3 regions of the Bombilactobacillus sp. ESL1097 genome follow, and region 3 is predicted to be linked to each of the others. Evidence: predicted binding sites of a transcription regulator. Region 3 holds the regulator's gene; each other region holds the start of a gene.
What was found. Region 3 encodes Rex, which represses fermentation and respiration genes when NADH is low (regulators of the CRP and FNR family bind a similar motif). Its sites were predicted from a motif close to TTGTGAANTANTTCACAA; they were not measured.
Positions count from the first base shown of each region.

Region 1: a site for Rex is predicted at 4,807-4,824, ahead of AC3B6D_RS00175 (NAD(P)-dependent alcohol dehydrogenase). Genes of this name have one in related genera too.
Region 2: a site for Rex is predicted at 3,483-3,500, ahead of AC3B6D_RS04300 (CidA/LrgA family protein). Genes of this name have one in related genera too.

Region 1 is NZ_JBYLUB010000001.1:32,438-40,462, forward strand. Features, by position in the region: gene AC3B6D_RS00155 (AraC family transcriptional regulator) at 111-1,010, shown strand; gene AC3B6D_RS00160 (PTS sugar transporter subunit IIA) at 1,034-1,501, opposite strand; gene AC3B6D_RS00165 (DeoR/GlpR family DNA-binding transcription regulator) at 1,706-2,473, shown strand; gene AC3B6D_RS00170 (helix-turn-helix domain-containing protein) at 2,477-3,472, opposite strand; gene AC3B6D_RS00175 (NAD(P)-dependent alcohol dehydrogenase) at 3,608-4,729, opposite strand; gene AC3B6D_RS00180 (MFS transporter) at 5,071-6,330, shown strand; gene rhaB (rhamnulokinase) at 6,343-7,788, shown strand; gene rhaM (L-rhamnose mutarotase) at 7,806-8,025, shown strand, end outside.
Region 2 is NZ_JBYLUB010000002.1:13,279-21,303, forward strand. Features, by position in the region: gene ssb (single-stranded DNA-binding protein) at 1-477, shown strand, start outside; gene rpsR (30S ribosomal protein S18) at 509-745, shown strand; gene AC3B6D_RS04290 (DHH family phosphoesterase) at 845-2,878, shown strand; gene rplI (50S ribosomal protein L9) at 2,892-3,344, shown strand; gene AC3B6D_RS04300 (CidA/LrgA family protein) at 3,661-4,098, shown strand; gene AC3B6D_RS04305 (LrgB family protein) at 4,098-4,826, shown strand; gene dnaB (replicative DNA helicase) at 5,006-6,382, shown strand; gene AC3B6D_RS04315 (hypothetical protein) at 6,386-7,534, shown strand; gene AC3B6D_RS04320 (adenylosuccinate synthase) at 7,604-8,025, shown strand, end outside.
Region 3 is NZ_JBYLUB010000001.1:434,911-442,935, reverse strand. Features, by position in the region: gene groL (chaperonin GroEL) at 1-1,347, opposite strand, end outside; gene groES (co-chaperone GroES) at 1,411-1,695, opposite strand; gene AC3B6D_RS02010 (LTA synthase family protein) at 2,045-3,976, opposite strand; gene manA (mannose-6-phosphate isomerase, class I) at 4,300-5,277, opposite strand; gene AC3B6D_RS02000 (redox-sensing transcriptional repressor Rex) at 5,386-6,015, opposite strand; gene AC3B6D_RS01995 (glycoside hydrolase family 38 N-terminal domain-containing protein) at 6,119-8,025, opposite strand, start outside.

The DNA of each region.
Region 1 (8,025 bases), 400 kb from region 3:
TAACTAAACTGTCATAAGCTACAGTCTTAATTTTTGTCGTTTTAGCAAACGGTTACAATGTTCAATTATGATGAATGTCTGCTTTTTTGTGACTTTGAGGAGGAACCCTTATGACAGTGGATTTTCAAAAAAATCAGTTACCGCTTCTCTTGAATGTAGATAAGCAAGTTTTTTTAGATGGTCAAATACGCTCAGAACAATTATTCTCTAATGATAAAAATATTTTTATCGTCGCCCACCGAATGTACGAACCGGCGCCACTCCATCAACATAATTTTTATGAATTTGTGTTTGTAAATGATGGGAGAGTGATCAATCAAACTTTAGATGATCGAATTTATTTATTAGCTAATAGTCTCTTAATCATGAATTTGCATAGTCAACATGCGTTGGAAGTTGTTGATTCTAATGCATTGGTTATTAATATTGGGGTCAATCAATCACTGTTTCAGCAGGGGCTTTTTAAACAATTTTTGCAGGATGTTAATCCTTTAAGTCAATTTTTGCAAGGAAGCGGAACCAAAAAATATTTATATTTTCCGACCTTTCATCAACTAGAAATTTGGGATTTTTTAAATCAAATTATTCAAGAATATTGTCAAAGCAATTTTCAAAATACGTATAAATTATATGGCTATTTTCTATTGTTATTAGCCGATATTTCCCAGGAAATTCATTATTCATTTAAGGGAATTGATCATCGCAGTATGCAAATCATTAATTATATCGAGCAAAATTATGCCACGGTTAATGTTCAGCAATTGGCCCGACAGTTTAATTTTAGTGCGAGTTATTTATCAAGATATGTTAAGCAACATACGGGCTGGAATATATCAGAATTGATTGTTACTACTAAACTGGAGCAAGCGAAAGAACGCCTGTTAAAAACGGAGGCCACAATTGAGGAAATAGCGCGCGAGGTTGGCTATCAAAGTACTAGTTATTTTTATAAACTTTTCAAGAAAAAAGAAGGCCATTCCCCGCAAGAATATCGAGAAATGAACCGCTAGGCCTACTTATTATTGTCCATTAGTTAAAAAGTGTTGAGTAAGTAATCATATAAATCATTAATGTTATTAATATAAAGAAAGTCGTTCACAAAATCAGGACTATTAGACAGTTGCAGAAAGCGCTTTAATAATTGGCTATGTAAAGAAGGCGTTTTGTCCGAAATTCCTAAAAAGAAAAAGTTTTGGACGGGGATGATAAACTGTTGATCCATTTGTTGCATTAAAATAGGATTGTTCGTACGCACTAAAGTAATAAACGAATGGTTAATGTGCTGTGGTTTAGTATGAGGTAAAGAAATAGTAATATAAGGGGTCTTAATGCCGGTGGAAAACTTTTGTTCACGTTGCCACAAGGCTTGTTCATAGTTAGTAGTAACCAAATCTAATTTTAATAACTTCTGTGAAATGTGATGGCATAGCGCAGCAAAGTCAGATATTTCAGAATTTAAAAAAATCAGTTGATTACTAAAAAGGTCGGCGTATTCTGTCATTATTATCACCTGCGTCCGTTCATCTCAATGAACAAATATAAACATCTGATATTAGACTACAGTTTTATTTTAGTTTAAAGTAAAGGCTTTAACAAGATAATCTTTGCTTGGTAAAACGGTTAATGTTCATAAATGTTCACTGATTTTTTTAAAATAATTATTGTATAATAATTAAAAAGTAACCTGAAAGAATTGAATTGTCAGATGACACAAGCAGAACGACTTCAAAGTATTATTGAGATTTTATCGAATCACAAAAAAGTAAAGACTAGTATTTTACAACAAAAGCTGGGCATCAGCACTTCGACTTTACGACGTGATCTCATTGGCTTAGAGCTCACAAATACCGTCAAACGTGACCAGGGTTATGTCAGTTTGCTCAAAAACTCCAATGTGGAAATGACCTATGCTATTAGGCGTAGTGAGAATGAAGCTGCGAAAAAAAAGCTGTGCTCCTTAGCTGCAAAACGGATTCACAATAATCAAGCAATTTTCTTGGACGGTTCCTCGACCTTAGCTTTTTTGCCGAAGTATTTTGCTGGCAAACGCCAACTGCATATTATTACGAATAACTTGCACATTGCCACTGAAGTTAATCAATTGCAAAATATTAAGCTGTCTATCTTAGGTGGGGAAGTCCCTTACCAATCAAATTCAATTTTAGGTTATCGGGCGTTACGTGATTTAGATCAAAATTACCGTCCAGATATTGCTTTTATGTCGTGTAATTCGTTAGATGAACATGGGATTTATATGGCGAATGAAGAACAAAATGCTTTGAAACAGATGTTGTTGCAAACCGCACGGAAAGTTGTGTTGTTAGTGGATCATTCAAAGTTTGGACGTCATGATTATATTTTGATGTCCTCTTTTCAGCAAACGAACATAGCAGAAATCATTTGTGATCAACGTCCGTCAGCAGATATTGCCCAGCAAATAATACAAGCTAAAATCCAATTAACAATTGCATAGGCATTATAAAGCTTGATGGCGCTTTTGAAAGTCAGCGCGTTTTTGGGCGGGCGACATGCCGTAAAATTCATGGTATTTTTGATAAAAAAAGTTTTTGTTTTTAATCCCGACTTTAGTGATAATCTTATTAATCGGTAAAGTACTGGATTGTAATAGGCTGTTAGCTTGAATGAGCCGTTGTTTGGTTTTTAGTTGGGAAAAAGTATTATGCGTGTGTTTTTTAATTAAATTACCCAGGTAATCTTTGTTATAGCCATATTTATTAGCTAGCTGTTCCAAAGTAATGGTGGCATAGTTTTGATCAATTTCGTTTAAGCATTGAATGATTAAATCTTGTTGGCGATTGGTGGTTTTTACTGTCGGCAAAGGATGGTGACGGAGGATTTTGGCTAAAAGAATATCTAAATAAGATTCAATGATCCGACTCGAGTACGATTTTTCAAGAAAATATTCTTCAATAATTTCGTCCATGGTTTCTTTGATGTCTTGGTTTTGCGGAAATAAAATATAATTGCGGGTAGGATGCTTGCCAAGAGAAATATCAGATAAAAAACTATAAGTAATACTATTATTTTTGTGAATACTGTTTAATAGATTGAAAGTAATACTACTGTCGCGAAACAAAACATTGATGAGTAAATCGTTGGTCCCGAGTGCTTTGATAGAGTGGCTGCAACCAACATTCATCATTAGAATATCACCTTCATGTAATTTGACTAGTTGCCCATCGACGACTTCAGAGCAACTGCCAGTTAACATATAATTTAATTCTAAAAATTTATGCGTGTGTTTAGGGTAGGGGGCAAAGCGGTTATGTTTACTGATATAGACAGAATGGTACTTAAAAAAGTAATCGTTAGTTAAAGTGAGGAGTGCTTGATGATCGACAGAAGTAGCGACTGCACTTTGTGGTAAATCGGCAATAAAATGATGAGTTGCTTCTTGTTGTTGTTCTAAACTGGTTTTTTGTTGGAGCATTTGGATAACTTGTGCGTTCATAATAAAATCCTTTCGCAAGCTGATTAGCAATCAATAACGGAACAAAAAGGAAATGTTGGTCAATGATTAAGATTGAGCCAAACATTTCCTTTTATAATACTCTTAAATTCCCAAGTTACTGTCGAGTAACGACGATTATTTATCTGGTTGGTAGTCGGGATCAATAATCAAAACCGGTTTAATCGTTTTCCCCGAAACAGAATCGGCATTGGCTTGATTAATATCCTTGAAATCATAGAACTTTTCAGTTTTATCAAAGTCAAACCAACCTAACTTATAAAATTCAATCAAGCGGGTAATATCAACTTGAGGAATGGAATCGCCCATGTTGACACCAACGACTTTGCGATCATCAACGCAGAGATCATTCCAAGTAGAAATTTCTAATAATTTTGGTGTCACGGCGATCGCAGCACACGTTCCGCCTTGAGCTAATGCTAAAACGCTGTTTTTGATTACTGCAGGAATACCAGTAGTGTCAACCGTCCAATCAACGCCATAGCCATTAGTTAATTGTTGAATTTTAGCCACGGCATCCTCATCATTACTATTAATCGTATCTGTAGCTCCTAATTCTTTGGCTAAGGCCAATCTTTGAGGAACTACGTCCACGGCAATAACTTTAATACAACCAGAAATGCGTCCGGCCATCATAGCAGCTAGACCGACGGCACCAGTACCAAAGACAGCGATCGTATCACCAGGTTTCGGTTGCAAAGTATTAAAGACAGTACCGGAACCAGTTACATAACCACAACCTAATGGTCCTAATTTCCGTAAATCTAAACTTTTATCAACTTTGACAGCATTACGTTGGTCAACAACGGTAGTCGTTGTAAACGAGGATTGATTAAACATATTAGAGATGTGCTGACCGTTCTGAGTAAATTGATCTTCACCATCGGCCCGGACCCCAGACAAATTGTAATCACCATAATTACGACACTGTGTGGGCACCCCTTTTAAACAATTATCGCAGGTTCCATCAGCGTAAAAAGATAAAATAACATGATCACCGACTTGAAAGTTTTTCACTTCGGAACCAATTTTTTCAACGATACCGGCCCCTTCATGACCTAAAATTGCTGGATAGCCTACCGAAGCATCGCCTTTGCGAATCGCTTCATCAGAATGGCAAATCCCGCTGGCCACCATGTGAATTTGGAGATCAGTCGGACCAACTTCGTGCAGTTCAATGTCATCTTCTAAGGTAAATGGTGCTCCTTGTTCTTTGACAACAGCGGCAGTAATTTTCATTAATAAAACCCCTTTCTTGAAATTCACCCTTTTCAACAATGATTATGTCACTATCAAAAAACGATTTCAATAAAAACTTGTGATTTTATTCATAAAGTTTTGCGATGAATGGTTTAAATATTTTATTTTTACAAAAAAATAATCTAAAAAGTGCTTTTATAGATAAAAATTACGAACTGTGCCCCTGGTTGATTTCCAGAATCTAAAATCATTAAATTAAAAAATGTATTAATATGATACTGATTATCAAGAATTATGCCATTGCGCTAGTCTAGCGATTACGCTTACAATCTATACAGTAAACGTTTACGATTAAGAATTATGAATGGAGATCTGAAGTTATGGCTAAAAGTTCGCACGCTTCAACGTGGGCAGTATCCTTAACCAATTTTTTAGACTCAGGCTCAATCGTTGCGGGCGGTGCAGGTTTAACAATGTGGCAAAAGCACTTTGGTTTGAGTAGCTTTGCCGTCGGTTTATTAGGGGCATTGAGTGCTAATGCTTTTGGTTCGGCATTGGGAGCCATCATTGGCGGGCATTTGTCTGATAAATACGGCCGCAAAATGATTTATACCTATGATATGTTGGTCTACATGGTCGGAACACTTTTAATTGTGTTTTCTATTAATTTTCCGATGTTACTAATTGGTTTTTTAGTGACAGGTATGGCTGTAGGTGCGGGGGTTCCTGCTTCTTGGACGTATATTGGTGAAACATCTGATGGAAAAAATCGGGCCCATGATATTGGAATTTCCCAATTTTCCTGGTCCATGGGACCGACGTTAGTTTTTGTGGCAGCATCATTATTTGCACCACTTGGTTTATTAGGTAACCGCTTATTATTTGTCTTTTTAACAATTGTGGCATTTATTGCGTGGTTATTGCAAAGAAACTTACCGGAATCTCAGGATTGGTTGCAACAAAAGGAAAAAGAACGGCAATCAGGAATTAAGCCGCATCCATATAAAGAATTATTTTCGAATATGGTTTCCATTAAAAGTATTCTCTTCTTATGCGGTGTTTATGCTCTCTGGAATTTAGTTGCGGGGGCGATGGGCTTCTTTATGCCATTTGTATATGAAACTGTCGGTGGCTTAAATACCTTGCAGGCAAATATTTTACAAGCAGTTTTGTGGTTATGTACCGCTTTATCTGGTTACTTCGGTTTTGCCTTATTTGGCGATCGGCTTAATCCCCGGGGCTTCTTCTTTGTAGGGGCTTTAATGGCTGTTATTTCTTGGGTAATTTTAACTTATATTGGCTTCGGCTGGGCCGCTTTAATTGCTTTTGTAATTATTTGGGGACTATCTGCCGGAATTGGTGCCCAAGCTTGGTATGCTTTATGGGCAGTGGAGCTGTTTCCTACAAAGTATCGTGCTGGCTCCCAAGGGTTTATGTTCTTTATTGTCCGTGGTAGCTCTGGGATTTGGTCGATCATTTTCCCAATGATTTTAGCAGATCTTGGTTTTAAGGTTGCTGGGACGGTCATGATTATTTTGCTGTTAGTATCTTTGATTATTGGTGTTATTTGGACGCCACAAACTCAAGGTAAATCTTTAGATGAAATCACTTTGGAACGTTATGGTACCAAAGAAGAATAGAAGGTGCAGTTAGTGAGTAAAACTTATGTAGCAATTGATATTGGCGCTTCCAGTGGGCGTTTGATGCTGGGTCAATTAATTGATGGCCAATTGCAATTGAAAGAAATGCACCGTTTTACCAATGGATTTACCTCCAAAAATGGTGCTGATTGTTGGGACATTGATCATATTATTCAAGAAATTTTACTGGGACTGCAAAAAGTCAAACAAGCTGGTTATGCGGAAGTAACAGTGGGAATTGATACGTGGGCTGTTGATTACGTTTTGGTCGGTTCAGATGGTCAACGTTTGAAAGATCCGGTTTCTTATCGGGATGCGCGGACTAAAAATGCGATTCACGATTTAACCTCTGATTTATCCAAAGAATATATTTATCAGAAAACCGGGATTCAATTTTTAGACTTTAACACGTTATACCAATTGTTTGAAGAAGACAAAGATTTATTAGCACACACCGACAAAATTTTAATGATTCCCGATTACTTGGGTTATGTGCTAACGGGCCAAGCAGTAACGGAAGTTACTAATGCATCCACGACGCAAATGTTAAGTTTACGCGAAGGTTTGTTTGATGAACATTTGTTGCAAAAGGTTAATGTCAGTGCCGATCAATTTCCTAAGTTAGTTGACCCTGGGACCATGCTGGGTGAATTACAAACGGATAAATTCCCCGATTACGATTTACCCCGAGCTCAAGTAATTACGGTAGCGACTCATGATACGGCCTCGGCCGTCGTAGGAACTCCCGGACTCGGGCAACGTTGGGCTTACTTGAGCTCAGGAACCTGGTCTTTGATTGGAGCCGAATTAAATGTTCCAGAGAACGGCCAGTTAGCATTTAAACACAACTACACCAATGAATGGGGTGCGTATGGCACGTATCGGTTTTTGAAAAATATTATGGGCTTGTGGATTGTGCAAAATATTAAAAAAGAATTACATGATCAATATAGTTTTGCGCAATTAGCTCAGTTAGCACAACAAGAAACGCCATTTCAACAATATATTGATGTCAATGATCAGCGCTTTCAAAATCCACCAGCGATGATTCCAGAAATTCAAGCTTACTGTCGTGAAACGCACCAAAAAGTCCCGCAAACTCCTGGTGAAATTGCGATGGCTGCTTATTCGAATTTGTCACTGTATTACGCTAATGAATTAGATATTTTGGGCCAAATTTTAGGTTATCAAATTGACACGTTGAATATTGTTGGTGGTGGTGCCAATGTAGCTTTAATGAACCAGTTAACAGCTAATATTGCTGGTGTGAATGTGTTTGCTGGCCCCACTGAAGCCACGGCCATTGGCAATTTGATTGTGCAGATGATTGCGCAAGGTGATATTTTAAATGTTTATTTGGCACGGCGGATCATAGCTGATTCCTTTGATTTAAAGCAATATCAACCGCAACAAGATATGCAAGAACATTTAAAAACTTGGCGTAGCAAATTTAGATAAAAAGGAAGTGACCAAAAGTGACAGTCCGTTTGGGACAATTAATGCATGTTTATCCAGATCAATATGCTGAGTATGAAAAGAGACACAATAATTTGTTTCCGGAAATGCGCCAAGCTTTGAAAGCTGCTGGTGCGCATAATTACTCAATTTTTCTGGATAAAGCCACGGGCAATTTGTTTGCTTATTTAGAAGTTGATGACCTTGATAAATATAATCAGATTTCCGAGTCTGATGCCT
Region 2 (8,025 bases), on a different contig from region 3:
CGTGACCCTGATTTGCGGTATACAGCTGCAGGAACAGCCGTTGCTACTTTTACCGTTGCTGTTAATCGGCAATTCACCAATTCGAATGGTGAACGGGAAGCTGATTTTATTAATTGTGTGATTTGGCGTAAATCAGCGGAAAATTTTGCTAATTTTACGCATAAGGGCTCATTAGTTGGTATTGATGGGCGCATTCAAACTCGCAATTATGAGAATCAACAAGGACAGCGGGTTTACGTGACCGAAGTTGTAGTGGAGAATTTTGCACTGCTAGAACCGAAATCGGCGAACCACAATAATGGAAATCAAAATCAAACGGTTGAAAATAATACGACTCCTGGACCAAGCAACTCTAATAATAATTTTAATAATTCCAATAATAGAGCTGCCAATAATTCTGCTCCATCAATGGATGAAGATCCATTTGCGGATAATACGCAGTCGATTGATATTTCAGATGATGATTTACCGTTTTAAATTTTGTGAATAATTGAAAGGAGCGTTCAACATGGCACAACAACGTCGTGGTGGCCGTCGTCGCCGGAAGGTTGACTTTATTGCCGCTAACCATATTGAATATATTGATTACAAAGATACAGATTTGCTGAAACGTTTTATTTCGGAACGAGGCAAGATTTTACCTCGTCGAGTAACGGGAACAAGCGCCAAGAATCAACGCCGTTTAACAATTGCGATTAAACGTGCACGAGTAATGGGCTTATTACCATTTGTTGCTGAAGATTAATAAGCTTCAATCCCAAAGAAGTCTACTCAAGGTAGGCTTCTTTTTTAATGTAAACAGTATGTTAAAATATAGCTAAATTCTAGTTACAAGAGGGTAAGTATGAAAAAAAAGAGCGTAGCTAAGAATAGTTTATTAGCTATTAGTCAGCCACTACGTTGGGGGTTAATTGTCGTAGTGGTTTTGGCTTTAATTTTAGTTAGTTTAATTTTTGGAATTAGTCCAGTTTTAGGTTTATTGGTCTTTATTATTTTTACGTTAATTGTCGCCATTGGTTCTTATTTATTACGCAAGTTTGTGGTGCAAACTAATAAATATCTATACGATTTATCATTTCGTGAAAATCGGGGCAAACAAGAAGCTTTGATTAATATTCCCATTGGGATGTTACTGTATGATAACGACAAACAGCGCACGATTGAATGGGTGAATCCTAATTTACAGCGCCATTTTGTTGATAAGGATTTACTAGGACGTAGTTTAAATCAAGTTAATCCAGAATTAATTCAACTGGTCGAAAAAAATGAACAGCAGCAACAAGCTGCGACGTTATTAACTATTGGTCAAACTCAATTTCAAACTTTTGTGCAACCAAATTTTCGCGTAATTTATTTTTTGGATGTTACGCAGTATGTAGCTATTAAGCAAAAGTATGAAGATGAAAAAATTTCGATTGGGCAAGTTTTTATTGATAATTATGATGAGCTTGTGCAAACCATGGCTGATCGGGATCGCTCAGATTTGAATAGTTATTTAACTAATCAATTAACTGATTGGGCTAATCAAAATGAAATGTATTTAAAACGCGTGGCCAGTGACCGTTTTATTGTGGTGGGCTATGTGAATGCGCTAAAGGCCCTGGAAGCTAATAGTTTTTCAATTTTAGATCAAATTCGTAAGACTACTTCGCAGCAAAATGTGCCGTTAACTTTAAGTATTGGCTTTGCCTATGGTAAAGATAACTTGGCCCAACTAGCGTTAGATGCGCAAAAAAATATTGATTTGGCCTTGGGTCGAGGTGGCGATCAAGCAGTTGTACGTGAGGCGGACGAACCGGCACGCTTTTATGGCGGCAACACCAATCCGATGGAAAAAAGGACGCGTGTCCGGGCACGGATGATTAGCCAAGCCTTAAGAGAGTTATTTAACCAAGTTGATGTTATTTATGTGATGGGGCACCAACAACCTGATATGGATTCTTTAGGTGCCTGTTTAGGCATTCATCGAATTGCACAAATGAATAATAAAACTTGTAAAATTGTGATTGATGCTAACGGAGCGCACACAGATGTTGCACGTTTATTGCAATGGATTGAGCAAGACCAGCATTTATCAAATGATTTAATTACGCCGCAACAGGCGTTAGATCAAGCTAATGCGCAAAGTATGTTGATTATGGTCGACTTATCCAAACCATCACGTTCCGCTAGCCCAGAATTGGCGGCGAAGTTAGCCGATCAAACGGTAGTGATTGATCATCATCGGCGTGGTGAAGAATTTCCTGCTAATCCATTACTGGCCTACATTGAGCCTTATGCTTCCTCGGCTAGTGAATTGGTAACTGAAATGATTGAATACCAACCACAAAGCCAACAGTCTTTATCTAAACTAGAAGCGACGGCCATGCTAGCTGGCATTTTTGTCGATACACATTCCTTTTCTTTACGTTCAGGAACACGGACGTTTGATGCGGCCAGTTATTTACGCTCAGTAGGGGCTGACAGCACGAAAATGCAAAATTTACTGAAAGAAAATGTGTCATCCTATATCCAAAGGAACCATTTAATTGATACCGTACAAATGGTGACGCCACAAATTGCCATTTGCACGGGTGAAGAAGATCAAGTTTATGATTCCGTGATTGCGGCACAGGCAGCCGATACTTTATTGACCTTATCAAAAATTGATGCTTCATTTGTGATTACCAAAAGGTCCGATGCCAAAGTAGCAATTTCAGCGCGAAGCTTAGGTGACTTTAATGTGCAAGTCATTATGGAAGAAATGGGTGGTGGCGGTCATTTATCCAATGCGGCAACGCAATTAGCTGATTATACAATTGCTCAGGCTAAGAAAGAATTGATTGCAATTATCCAACAAAAAGTAGAAGATAAACCTAAGCAAGCAGACAATAACTAGGAGGCATGAAAAGATGCGTGTAATTTTCACACAAGATGTTCGCGGTAAGGGTCGACGTGGCGAAGTCAAAGAAGTCGCTGATGGCTACGCGCGCAACTTCTTAATTAAAAACGGTAAAGCTCAAGTCGCCACTGCTAAGGCCATCAGTGAATTGAATGGTAAAAAGCAAGCTGAACAACGAGAAAAAGATGAAGAACAAGCTAGTGCTCAAATGATTAAGACCGTTTTAGAAAAAGATGAAACGGTGGTTGAACTACAATCGAAAGCCGGCAGTGATGGTCGGTTATTTGGGTCAATTCCCAGTAAACAAATTGCGCAAGCTTTAAAACAACAGTACCAAATTGAAATTGATAAGCGCAAAATTGAATTGGCCGAGCCGATTAAAGTTTTAGGTTATATGAATGTACCAGTGAAATTGTATCCAGGGATTGAAGCTTCCATACGGGTGCATGTCAGTGAAAAGTAATATTATTGTTGTAATGTAAATTACAGTATTAGTTGCAGAATTTTTTGAGAAAAATTATAAAGAAACTAGGTTCTTGTGAATTCTAGTTTTTTTAATAGCTCAAAGATGTAAGGGCTTGCAGATTGTGAAGCAATTATCTTGTGAAATACTTGACAAATTCGTGAAAACGTTATAAACCATATGTAGATAGTTTTTAGTTTTGATTAAACTAAAATTTTATCGATTTTGGGAGAAAGAAAGTGATGATGGAACCAATTTATTGTTTAGGTCTCTTAGACAATAAGTGCGATAAATTTTAAGAATAGGTGATGTGAAAATGAAACCAGAAGATAAGAAGCCAAAAGCTGCACCATTATTGATTCAAATGTTAATTTATGCAGCAATTTTGTTTGTATCACAGTGGATTTCTAATATGATGCCAAAATCATTCCCTGTACCAACGCCGGTTATTGGCTTGATTTTGTTATATTTATTATTGACTTGTCATATTATCAAATTAGAGTGGGTTGATTCCTTTGGAAGTGCCATGATTGGTTTAATTGCCTTTTTGTTTGTACCATCCGGAATTTCTCTAGCTGCTAATTTGAACATTATGGCAAATGAAGGTGTCCAATTAGTTATCGTCATTATTTTATCAACAATCGTTTTGTTGGTAGTAACGGCTTATACAACAAGATTGTTATTATGGATCAGTAAAAAGATCAAACATACTGATACAGATACACAAGAACAAGTAGGAGGAGAGAACAAATGATGGCAGAGTTATTATCGAATCCCTTATTTGGTATCTTACTTTCATTGGGAGTTTTTGAAATTGGGCAATACTTATTTAATTTGACTCATGGCTTTTTCTTATTTCAACCGTTGTTTGTAGCGATGGTTTTGGGAATTTTTCTAATTTTCTTGTTAGGAAAAGGCATGGGAATGACGACTGCAGCAGCTTATACGAAATTCTATAAGCCTGGTGGGGATCTAATCTTCTGGTTCTTAACACCTGCCACAATTGCTTTTGCAATTCCGCTTTATAAACGTAATGATGTGTTTAAGAAGAATTGGCTAGTTATTTTATTGAGTTTGTTAATTGGTACCTTTATTTCCTTATTTGTTATTTTGGGAATTTCCAAACTCTTGGGACTCAGTCGGGTCGGCACAGCTTCCATGATGAGTCAATCAGCTACGACTGCGATTGCTTTACCATTGTCAACAGCTATTGGTGGCAACACTGCTGTTACTGCGATGGCATGTATCCTGAACGCCGTTATCATTTATGCTTTAGGTAAATGGTTAGTTAAGTGGTTCAGATTGGAAAGCGACCCCATCGGTGCTGGTTTAGGTATGGGTACTGCTGGACATACCGTTGGTTCTGCTTTTGCCTTGAAATTAGGTTCTGTTCAAGGTGCGATGGCCGCTGTTTCGGTTGTTATCATTGGTATTGTTGATAATATTGCAGTGCCACTGTTTGCACAAATGATGCATCTGTAAACACTAGTTTATAATTTAAATGATAAAACCTTTTCTAGTTAGTTAATTTAAACGTTGGTAACTAGGAAAGGTTTTTTTGTTTACTTTCGATGGTATTTAATGTTATTTTGAATATTTTAAAACATATATTATCCCTATATTATCCGTGGTAAAATTGTAACTAGATATGAGGTTAATTCATGAACGATACAACAATGCAGAGAATTCCACCTAATAATAAAGAGGCTGAACAATCAGTCCTAGGATCGATTCTATTACGTCCAGAAAAAATTGTTGATGCGGCTGAATATTTGACGACTGAGTCTTTCTATTATCATGCGCATCAGTTAATTTTTGCTGTCATGTTGGAATTAAATGAAGCAGACCAGGCAATTGATGTCGTGACTGTTAAAAATCAACTTGAAGCTAAAAATCAGTTAGCAGATATTGGCGGCGTTAATTATTTAGGGGATTTGGCAACAACCGTCCCCACCGCCGCCAATATTGTTTATTATGCCAAAATTGTGGCTGATAAAGCCGTATTACGGCAGTTGATTAATACGGCAACTGATATTGTGGCCCAAAGTTTTGATGAGCAAGATACTGATGTGGCGAACGTCTTGGACAATGCCGAGCGAGCTATTATGGAAGTCGGCGAAAGCCAGAATAATAACGGCTTTAAAAAATTAGCCGATGTTTTAAATGATACGATTGAAAATATTGACCAGTTAGCTCAAGAAGATTCACAAGTGACGGGGTTAGCTACCGGATACAGTGAATTAGATAGTATGACTGCTGGTTTACATGCTGATGAATTAACTATTTTGGCTGCCCGTCCTGGCGTCGGCAAAACGGCTTTTGCACTCAACGTCGCGGAAAATGTGGCAGTTCATAGTCAGCAAACGGTGGCCATTTTTAGTTTGGAAATGGGAGCTGACCAATTAGCTAGCCGATTATTATGTGCTCAAGGGAGCATTGATGCAAATCATTTGCGCACCGGAACTTTGAACGATGACGAATGGCAAAATTTAATTGTGGCCATGGGTATTTTGTCCAAAACCGATATTTATATTGACGATACTCCAGGAATTAAGATGGCAGAAATTCGAGCTAAGTGTCGCCGCTTGGTTAAAGAGACGGGAAATATTGGTTTAATTATTATTGATTATTTACAGCTAATTGAAGGAACTGGTCAAGAGAATCGGCAGCAAGAAGTTTCGACGATTTCACGACAATTAAAAAAACTAGCGAAAGAATTACATGTACCAGTTATTGCTTTATCACAACTATCACGGGGGGTAGAGCAACGACAAGATAAGCGACCGGTTTTATCAGATATTCGTGAATCTGGTTCCATTGAACAAGATGCGGATGTGGTCGCCTTCCTGTATCGTGATGATTATTATAACGATGGTGCTGATGACGAGGAAGGTAGCGAAGCTAGTGATGATACTAACGCTGGTGAAGTGGAAGTGATCATTGGCAAAAATCGCTCCGGTCCGCGTGGTACAGTGAAGTTATTATTTGTGAAATCATATAATAAGTTTGCTGCAATTTCACCACTGACAGAAGGTTAATTCATGAGTAAAGTACAACAACTGCAACAAGCACAACAAAATCAGCAAATTGTCGATCTGTTTATTCGCCAAACGGGTGACATTTATACTGGTTTTGTCACCGCGTTAGATCATAAGTGGGTCATTGTGCATACCTATAATGATTATGGCTTACTTGATGGTTATGTCTTATTAAAGATTAGTGGCATTGCGTCTATAACCACGGAAGGATTGGATTTAAAGCGGCTGAAACGGCGGATTGATTTAACGGCTACTAATAAGATACATTGGGCAAAAGAACTGGCAGTGCCGCAGTTTGCTGCAAATAATTTGATTCAGCAATTATTGGACTTTTTGCAGCGTCAGCAACAAGCTATTTTGGTAATTTTGGCAGGTTCTAATCGTTATTTGCAAGTGAAGTTACAGGACTTTCGGCAACAACAATTGCACTTGCAACTACTAGATTCCTTTAATTTTGCTAAAATTGGGCAAAATTTAACCGTTGATTTAGAGCACGTTGTTGCCTTGGAATTTGTCGGCGCCCAGTTACAATTAGCCAGTACAATGTTTCAAACGCAGCATTTACAACACACACCTTCGGTTTTGGTGAAAAATAATCCGGAACTAAGGCCAATCTTACAACGCTACCAGCAACAGCAACAATTAATTTTGTTGTACTGTTCCAAAAGTGCGGATGTATTTTTTGCTGGACAAATTATGCAACTAGATCAGCAATTTTTGGTCATGAAATTATTAGATCATTTGGGCTGTTTTGGTGGCTATGCTTTAATTAACCTGCAGGATATTGATTTTGTTTCTCCGAATTGCGATTATTTACAAATGCTGATTCTATATTTTAATTATCAGCGCCAGCACAAAACTTTAGTGCAACCTGTTTTAGATGATCAATGGCAATTTGGAGCTGATTTTGTGGAAAGTGCCTTGCAAAGGTTAGTGCAACAGCAAAATATGGTTCGTTTTCGCCAACGCGATCAAATGTTAGATCAATTAGCTTATTGTCAGGCACTAGATAAGCAAACGTTAACTTTAGCAGTTTTTGAAGATTTACCGGATACTAAAACGTCTAGTCAAAGTTTGTCTTATCAACAATTATCGGTCTTAACTTGGGAATATTTAAATACATTTTTTACTAAAGACGAATTAATAGATTGATCATTGCTATTAATGTTCGTAATTGATAGAATATTACTGGACCGAATTTAGTAAAAAGGGATGACATTTATGACAGGTGTTGTAGTAGTTGGAATGCAATGGGGCGACGAAGGAAAAGGTAAAATTACTGATTTTCTTAGTCACGATAGTCAAGTGATTGCACGGTATCAAGGTGGTGATAATGCTGGGCATACGGTGGAAGTTGAGCAAACTGCTTATAAAATGCGCTTAGTGCCCTCCGGTATTTTGTATCCTGATAAAGTGACAATGATTGGTAACGGAGTCGTGATTAATCCCAAATCCTTGGTTGAAGAAATTGCCCGACTTAAGCAGCAACATGTCAGCTTTGAACATTTTTATATTTCTAATCGGGCCCAAATTATTTTACCGTATCACATCCGCATGGATGAATTACAGGAAAAGAGTAAAGGTGCCAACAAAATTGGCACCACTAATCGTGGAATTGGTCCAGCTTATATGGATAAAGCTGC
Region 3 (8,025 bases):
TGGTGCTTCTAAAGCCCGCTTAACAATGTTAATACCAGTTTGCACATCGCCAGTTTCGCTTTCAGCTAATTTGGCAACAGCTGGAATGACATTCATCAAAGCTGTACCACCACCAGCAACGTAGCCTTCTTCAACAGCGGCCCGCGTAGCATTCAAAGCATCTTCAATCCGATATTTGCGTTCTTTTAATTCGGTTTCAGTAGCGGCACCAACTTTAATCACACCAACGCCACCAGCTAATTTAGCTAAACGTTCTTGTAACTTTTCACGGTCAAAGTCAGAAGTTGTTTCGCTAACTTGCTTCTTAATTAAATCAACCCGTTCATCAATCGCATCTTTAGAACCAGAACCTTGGACAATTGTTGTGTTGTCTTTAGTAACAGTTACACGACCTGCTTGACCTAATTGATCAATGGTTGTGTCTTTTAATTCTAAGCCTAAATCAGCTGTAATGACAGTACCACCAGTCAAGATCGCAATATCTTCTAACTGTTCCTTACGACGATCGCCAAAACCAGGTGCTTTAACAGCTACAACATTGAACGTGCCCCGAACCTTGTTCAAAACCAATGTTGGTAAAGCTTCACCATCAACATCATCAGCAATAATCAATAAAGCTTTGCCTTGTTGCACGATTGATTGTAATAATGGCAAAATATCTTGAATGTTGGAAATCTTCTTGTCAGTAATTAAAATGTATGGATTATCTAAATCGGCTTCCATTTTATCGTTATCAGTTACCATGTATTGTGATAAGTAACCACGATCAAATTGCATACCTTCAACAACATCAGAAGTTGTTTCAATACCCTTTGATTCTTCAATGGTAATTACACCATCATGGCCAACTTTTTCCATCGCATCGGCAATTAATTCACCAACTTGTTGATTGGAAGAAGAAACTGCGGCAACTTGAGCAATTTGATCACGGCCACTAACTTCGTGAGAAATCTTCCGCAATTCATCAACAGCAGTAGCAGTAGCCTTCTCAATTCCCGTCCGAATACCAACAGGGTTCGCACCAGCAGTTACATTCTTCATGCCTTCTTGAATAATTGCTTGAGCTAAAACTGTCGCAGTGGTTGTACCGTCACCGGCAATATCATTAGTCTTTGAAGCAACTTCAGAAACTAATTTAGCACCCATATTTTCAAAATGATCTTCTAATTCAATATCTTTGGCAATAGTTACACCATCGTTGGTAATATTTGGAGAACCATAGGATTGTTCCAAAACAACGTTACGACCTTTAGGTCCAATTGTTGTTTTTACTGTATCTGCTAATTTATTAACGCCTTCAAGCATCTTAGCCCGTGCGTCTTCTGAAAATTTAATTTCTTTTGTCATTTTTCAGCCACCTCAATTATTATTTAATACTTTATGTTCTTAATTTCTAATTAATTACAAAAATTAGTCAACAATTGCCATGACATCTTTTTCATGCATTACGAGATATTTTTGGCCGTCATACTTAACTTCTGAACCAGCGTATTTATCAAATAAGACTTTATCGCCTTTTTGAATGCTTAATTCAATTGTTTTACCTTCTGGTGTCCGTTCACCGGCGCCAACAGCAATAACTTCACCAACTTGTGGCTTTTCTTTAGCATTATTGGCTAGAACAATTCCACCAACTGTTTGTTCCTTTTCTTCATCAACTTGTACCAGAATACGATCACCTAATGGCTTTAACAAAGTAATCCCTCCAAATAAAAACATTTTTAGCACTCTTAGCACTCATCTTTATATAGTGCTAATACAAGTTCTATAATAACATGTTCCTTTCCAGATGCAAGTATTTCCGTTTAAAAATATTCGGAAAACTTACTTTTTTACAGTAGCACAGATCGCTTTGAAAGCACATTAATTGGCTCAAAATCTAGTAATCTTCCTTTACTTTTTTTAATCAAAAAGTCGCCCGTAATGGACGACTCACTTGATTTATCAAATTTGGAGCATAAATAGCTTTCAAGCCACGTATGCAATTATTAGATAATTAATTTTGCAAAATAGTTTTCAAATTGTTGACCCGATTCAGCTATGACTAGCGGGGAATTTGAAACATACCATCCTTTTTAGCGTAAGCTTTACCATAAGTCATATCATATTCTAATAACCGATAATCTTTATAAACTCGTGATTGATCCCACTTAGCATTTTTAGGGCCGTGAACATTTTTAGCAGTTAACGCATACGTATCGTTGCTTACTTTGGTTCGATTCTGTTGGCCCGTACCAGAAATTTGTAGTGGTTTGGTCAAAACTGGAACTTGCTGTTGTAATTGTTCCAATAATTGATAAAACGGAGTTTGCGGATAGTTAAGTTGTTGCAATAACTGTAAGGACATATAGTTGGGTGAGAAGTAATTATAATGATGCGTCTGTAAAGGAAAATTAGCCGCCATCACAAACGGCGTTGCATGAGAATACAAGGTATTCTGATTGAAGAGATCATCATAAATACCATCACCAGGATAATGATCGCCATACATGACAATTAACGTTTTTTGCTTAGCGTGTTGATAATGTTGCACTAATTGCTTAAACGCTTGATCCGAATCGTGAACTTCTTGAAGATAAGCTTCTAATTTTTTAGTCTTATCAGCATCTCCGGCTACTTTATTCTGGAGTTGATAAGAACTTTTGGGACCTATTTCTGCTTGATAAGGCATATGGTTTTGCATCGTCAACATCAAACTAAATTGGCGACTAGACTTTTTTTGTTGTGCATAAAAGTTCGGATAGGCGGAGGCATCTGTATCATACAAACCATGTGGTGACTTCTTTAAATGCTGTAATTTCGATTGATCTTGGAATTTATGGATACCGATCGCTGGATAAGCTTGATTTCTACGATACATAGTGCCGGCATAAGGATGGTAGGCCTGTGAATTATAGCCAGCATCATTTAAATAATGCATGACACTCGGAAAATATTTTTTATTAGGTAAAATATCCTGATAGGGCGTATTGTTTAAAAAGTAATTGGAGAAACCTGTATTGGCTTCAAATTCAATATTAGCCGTACCCCCACCAAAACCAGGAGACACCATATAGCCCCCAGCTTGTTGGACCGTTGGATTCGTAATCATCTTAGAAATATAAGGCATCGGATTTTTATTGCCAACAAGGGGATACCATTTCTGTGTCCGTAAAGGATTGGTTAAAGATTCATTTAAAATATAAATAATGTTAACTTTCCCAACTTTTTTCCCTTGATTGGCTTTAACCAAACCTTTTTGATAACGTTTAGTAATTTGCTTCATAGTCGCCGCGCTATAATTAGCAGGCTTAATCATTGGCGTAGAATGGGCATTAAAGACAAAACCAATTAAAGTACCCCGATTACGATAATTGGCCAATTGTGAACGATCAACATTAGTAATATTATGCTTCGCCAATTGTTTAGAAGCAAAAGAGCGCGTATTTCCTGCTTGTGAGAACAAGCTTAAAGCTATTATTGCTAACACCAAAAAGCCAATTCTCAACGGCCACAGCACCCGATGATTTTTTAACCACAAGCCTTTGGTAACTTTGTGTAACAGGTAGGCCGCTACAAGTAGTAATACAATGCCAATGGCTAAAAGTAATAATGATTGCCAACTGACCATTTTAATTAAACCACCAGCTTGACCAGCCATGTTTAAATCATTAGGTAACAATGGTTCAGAACGTGAAATAATTTTATTAAAGTCCACATATAAAATAATACTAAAAATAATGACGCTCAGGGATATTCCCCACCAATAATCACCTAACAGCGCAATTAGCATCGTTATAATAACTACTAGGCAAAACCAGTTGATTCGCGTGACGACAGGATTATTCTTAATTTCCCAGAACATCTCATGATAGCCGTGTGTCAAACTACCGGTTAAAGCTAGTTGAAATTCAAAATAAAATCCGTAAGCAATTAAACACACTAAAAGTACTTGCAGTAAAAAATACATAAAGCGTTTGACAGTTAGATTATGCACAATAAATCCTCTTTCGACTTAAATTAATACAGTTTTAAATTTTAGCACAATCTAATTTAGATAGGTATATTACTAGCATAATTTGCCGATAAGTCAAAAGCAGTTAAAATGCGGTATTACAAAAAATATTAAATTAAATATTTAAAAATGAGGTTGTAACTAGCAGCTAAATTGCTTTTGTCACAACCTCATATTAAGTATTAAAAAGTCGGAACAAAAAAATTTCGTAAATCAAACAAACCTTCTCCGCTGATAGTGACTTCAAAAGTCAAAAATCTGTGTTTAACTTCTCAAAACTTTTTGTCCCGACTCTTTTTTGAATATTAATCGACCTTGTCAATTGCTTCGGAAGCAATTATTTGAAGATTTTCCCCTTGAAATTGCCAAGCAGTAATTGGCGCCGGAATAATAAAGTGATCACCTAACTGTAACTCGTAGGTTTTCCCAGCAATCACTAGCTGTCCCGTTCCGGAAATCACGGAACATAAGGTGTAAGCACCCAACTGATGTTGCAAACTTAAAGCATCATTTTGCACTTGTAAGCCCCACACTGCAAAGTATGGCGAAACAGGTGGTTTCACATAAGTGGTGATGGAACTAGCACCAAATTGCTGGACCGCTTGATTAAGTTTTGGTGTTTGGAAAGGAACAGTAATCGTATCTAGAGCCTGTTTTAAATGCAGTTGGCGTTTTTGACCGGTAGCTTGTTCAATACGATCATAATCATACAAACGATAAGTAGTATCACTACTTTGTTGTGTTTCTAAGGCAATAATTCCTTGATTTAACGCATGAACACACCCACTAGGCACAAAAACAAAATCTCCTGTTTTGACTGGCATTTTTTTGAGCAAATGTTCCCAGTCTCCCGAGTCAATCAGTGCTTGTAATTCTGCCTTAGTTTGCGCATTATGTCCATAAATCAAATAGGCACCAGGCTGGGCATCAATAATATACCAACACTCCGTTTTGCCTAGCTCACCTTCATGTGCTTTGGCATAAGCATTATCTGGATGCACCTGAACTGATAAACTAGCTTCCGCATCTAAAATCTTAGTCAATAAAGGGAAAACTTTTCCTTGCGGGTAACCAAACAGCTCTGGTTGTTTTTGCCATAGTTGGGCTAAATCTTGCCCAGCAAAAGGTCCATTTTTAACAGTTGATAAACCATGAGGATGAGCAGAGATGGCCCAACATTCTCCCACTTGACCATCAGGTATGCGATAACCAAAACGTTCTTGTAGCTTACGCCCACCCCAAATTTTTTTTTGGAAAGCGGGTTGTAAAAACAATGGTTCCATCTAATACCTCCTAATAAAAGCAGCCGTAATCAACCAAAATTACTACTAACTTACCGCAAAATTCTCGCCTTACAAGCTAAACGGTGAATCAAAAGTTAAACATTTAGTTTAACTATAGTTATCTAAGAAATAAATTAATGTTTGTAATTCATTCGCTAAATCAACATTGTGTACGCGCACAGAATTAGGAGTTGCCAATCTTAACGGCGTAAAGTTCAAAATGCCCTTGACGTTGGCTGCTACCAGTTCATCAGCGACCTTTTGTGCACTGATGACTGGTACTGACAAAATCACAACATCAATCTGTTCATCTGCTAAACGTTGTTCTAAAGAATCGACATCATAAACTTGCACACCATTGACAGTTTGACCGATTAATTCCGGATTCTGATCAAAAGCGGCTGTAATCTTAATATTGTTCGTCTGTGAAAAATTATAGTTTAATAATGCACTACCTAAGTTACCTACTCCGACCAACGCTACTTTCGTCGTTTGACTTTGGTTAAGTAACTTTTTAAAAAATTCCAGCATTGGTTCAACTTCGTAGCCGTAACCCCGCTTACCTAAAGAACCAAAGTAAGAAAAATCACGCCGAATCGTCGCACTATCCACTTGAACAGCTTTAGCTAATTCTGTTGAGGAAATCTTTTTAGTATTGGAATCATTTAAAAATTGAAAGTAACGATGATACAACGGTAAGCGCTTAATAGTAGCATTTGGTATTTTGTATTTTGTCATGGTTAATATCCCCTTGTGAACAAGTATAATTGATACTTTCAGTATCTACCTTTTAATATCACAATGTCAAGTAAATAAAATCACAAAGTTATTACCTTGAAAATTAACCATTAATTTTGATAAAAGTTGCCATCTCATACGGTGCCAGTTGTTGCGCGTCTGCTTGTAAAGACTGAACTTCTTCTAACGCATTGGTTCGTTGAAAACCCGCCGCTAAGAATTCCGTTAAAGCAACCGTTTTATTCGCTTGATTACTCAATCTAACCACAATCGCATTCTGAATTGTATAAGCACAGTAGAGAGCCGTAATCGTTACATCCGGATCCAACCGTAAGAAAGTCGCTTGGCGTGGTAACTGAGGTAATGATTTATCAAATTCAACATCCCAAATTTTATTGTCTAACCGATTGACAAATAAATTCAGTTTTTGTAACTGGTAATTAACATTGGGGGCCAACCAATTTTCAGCAGTCCGTGCTAACTGATTCTCGTCTAAGTCCGCAACTGCCACTAATCCAAACGCAAAATGATTTAAGCCGATTTCTTCAGCTAGTGGTGTTGGCGTCATCTGATGACCGACACTAGTAGTGTCGCCCGAAGCTCGCCCGGGACGCCACAATAAATTGGGTTTTCCTAATTGACCCGTAGTGGCTAGTAAAGTGACGGCAAAGCTTTGATTCAATAATTCGTATTCTTTCATGCCGCCACTTAACAAAAACAAACCTTGCTTGGGCTCATACATGCCCACAACTTTATCAAAGTTGTAAAGATTGACCGGTTTTTCAACAAACTCGTCTTGCCAATTATCCGCAATAGGCAAATTAGTAGTGGTTCGAAAACCGCCTTGAATTTGCGCCCACGCCTGTGAACTTTTGATACCCGTGTTAATCTTTAATCTCAAGCGATGATCTAAAGCTTGGTTGTCAATAATTAATTGACCATCTAACACCGAAGAACTTGTTGCTAAACTTAAAATAATTTTGAAGTTCACGTCAATTAATTGCGGATGGTCCTTTTGCCTTTCAGCTAAAGATTTAGGTAACTGCCAAGTACCTTGAACCGTCATAGTTTGTAAATTAGGAGCAGTCTGCACTTGACATTGTCCAGTTAACGGCAAGCTGACTTCTTGTTCCTGCGGTAAAGGCGAATAATCATACGTATCACCATCATTACCCGAATCTAAAATTTCTAACAGCTGTGGATAAACGTGACCTTGCGTTTGAGCAGTAAAGCTTGTTCCTGTGTATTGAACTTGCCACTTTTGATTGTTAATGGACACAGATGAACTATCTTCTAAAGTTGCTAGCTCCGTTGGAGCTACTTGATAAGAAACCACCTGATAGCCTAATCCCTCGTAGTGCATCTTTAACCGAACTGTCAATCGATAATAGCCCGGTTCATCTTTAAATTCAAAACCTTTGGCGGTTTGTTGCATAATGTGCTCACGCTTAGGGACATAAGTTGCACGAACTAGAACAGCCTGATATTGCTCAGCAAATTTCACTTTTTTATTAGTCGTTAAAAATTCTACTTCTTGATAACCATCAAATACCCGTGGTGAAGTATTAAATAGTAACAATTGATTACTATCCAGATTTAAACGTTGTGCTAAGCGCTTCTTAATATAATTTTCAATTCCGGCAGCGATTTCGAAACCTTCTTTGAAACGTTGCTGAACATCAACAGCAACATTATCCGTGATACTACCGCCTAATGTATCATGCGGTTGACACTTTAATAACTTTTTCCAAAGTTTTAAAACTAATCCGTTGGACACTTTGATTCCACAAGCTTGGGCAATAACCAGCATCGGTTCAACTCGGCGTAAAATTTGTTGTTCTAACTTGAAATTTTGACGTTTAAGCTGCGAGCGCACTGACCCAATCGTCCGATGCACCCGTGAATAGGTAGGATAACGTAATTCGCCTTGATACTGAGGCAAATCTTGGTGGCGCAATTGTTGCATAAATTGGGGATAACTGCTCAACACTATTTGGTGTTTACTATATT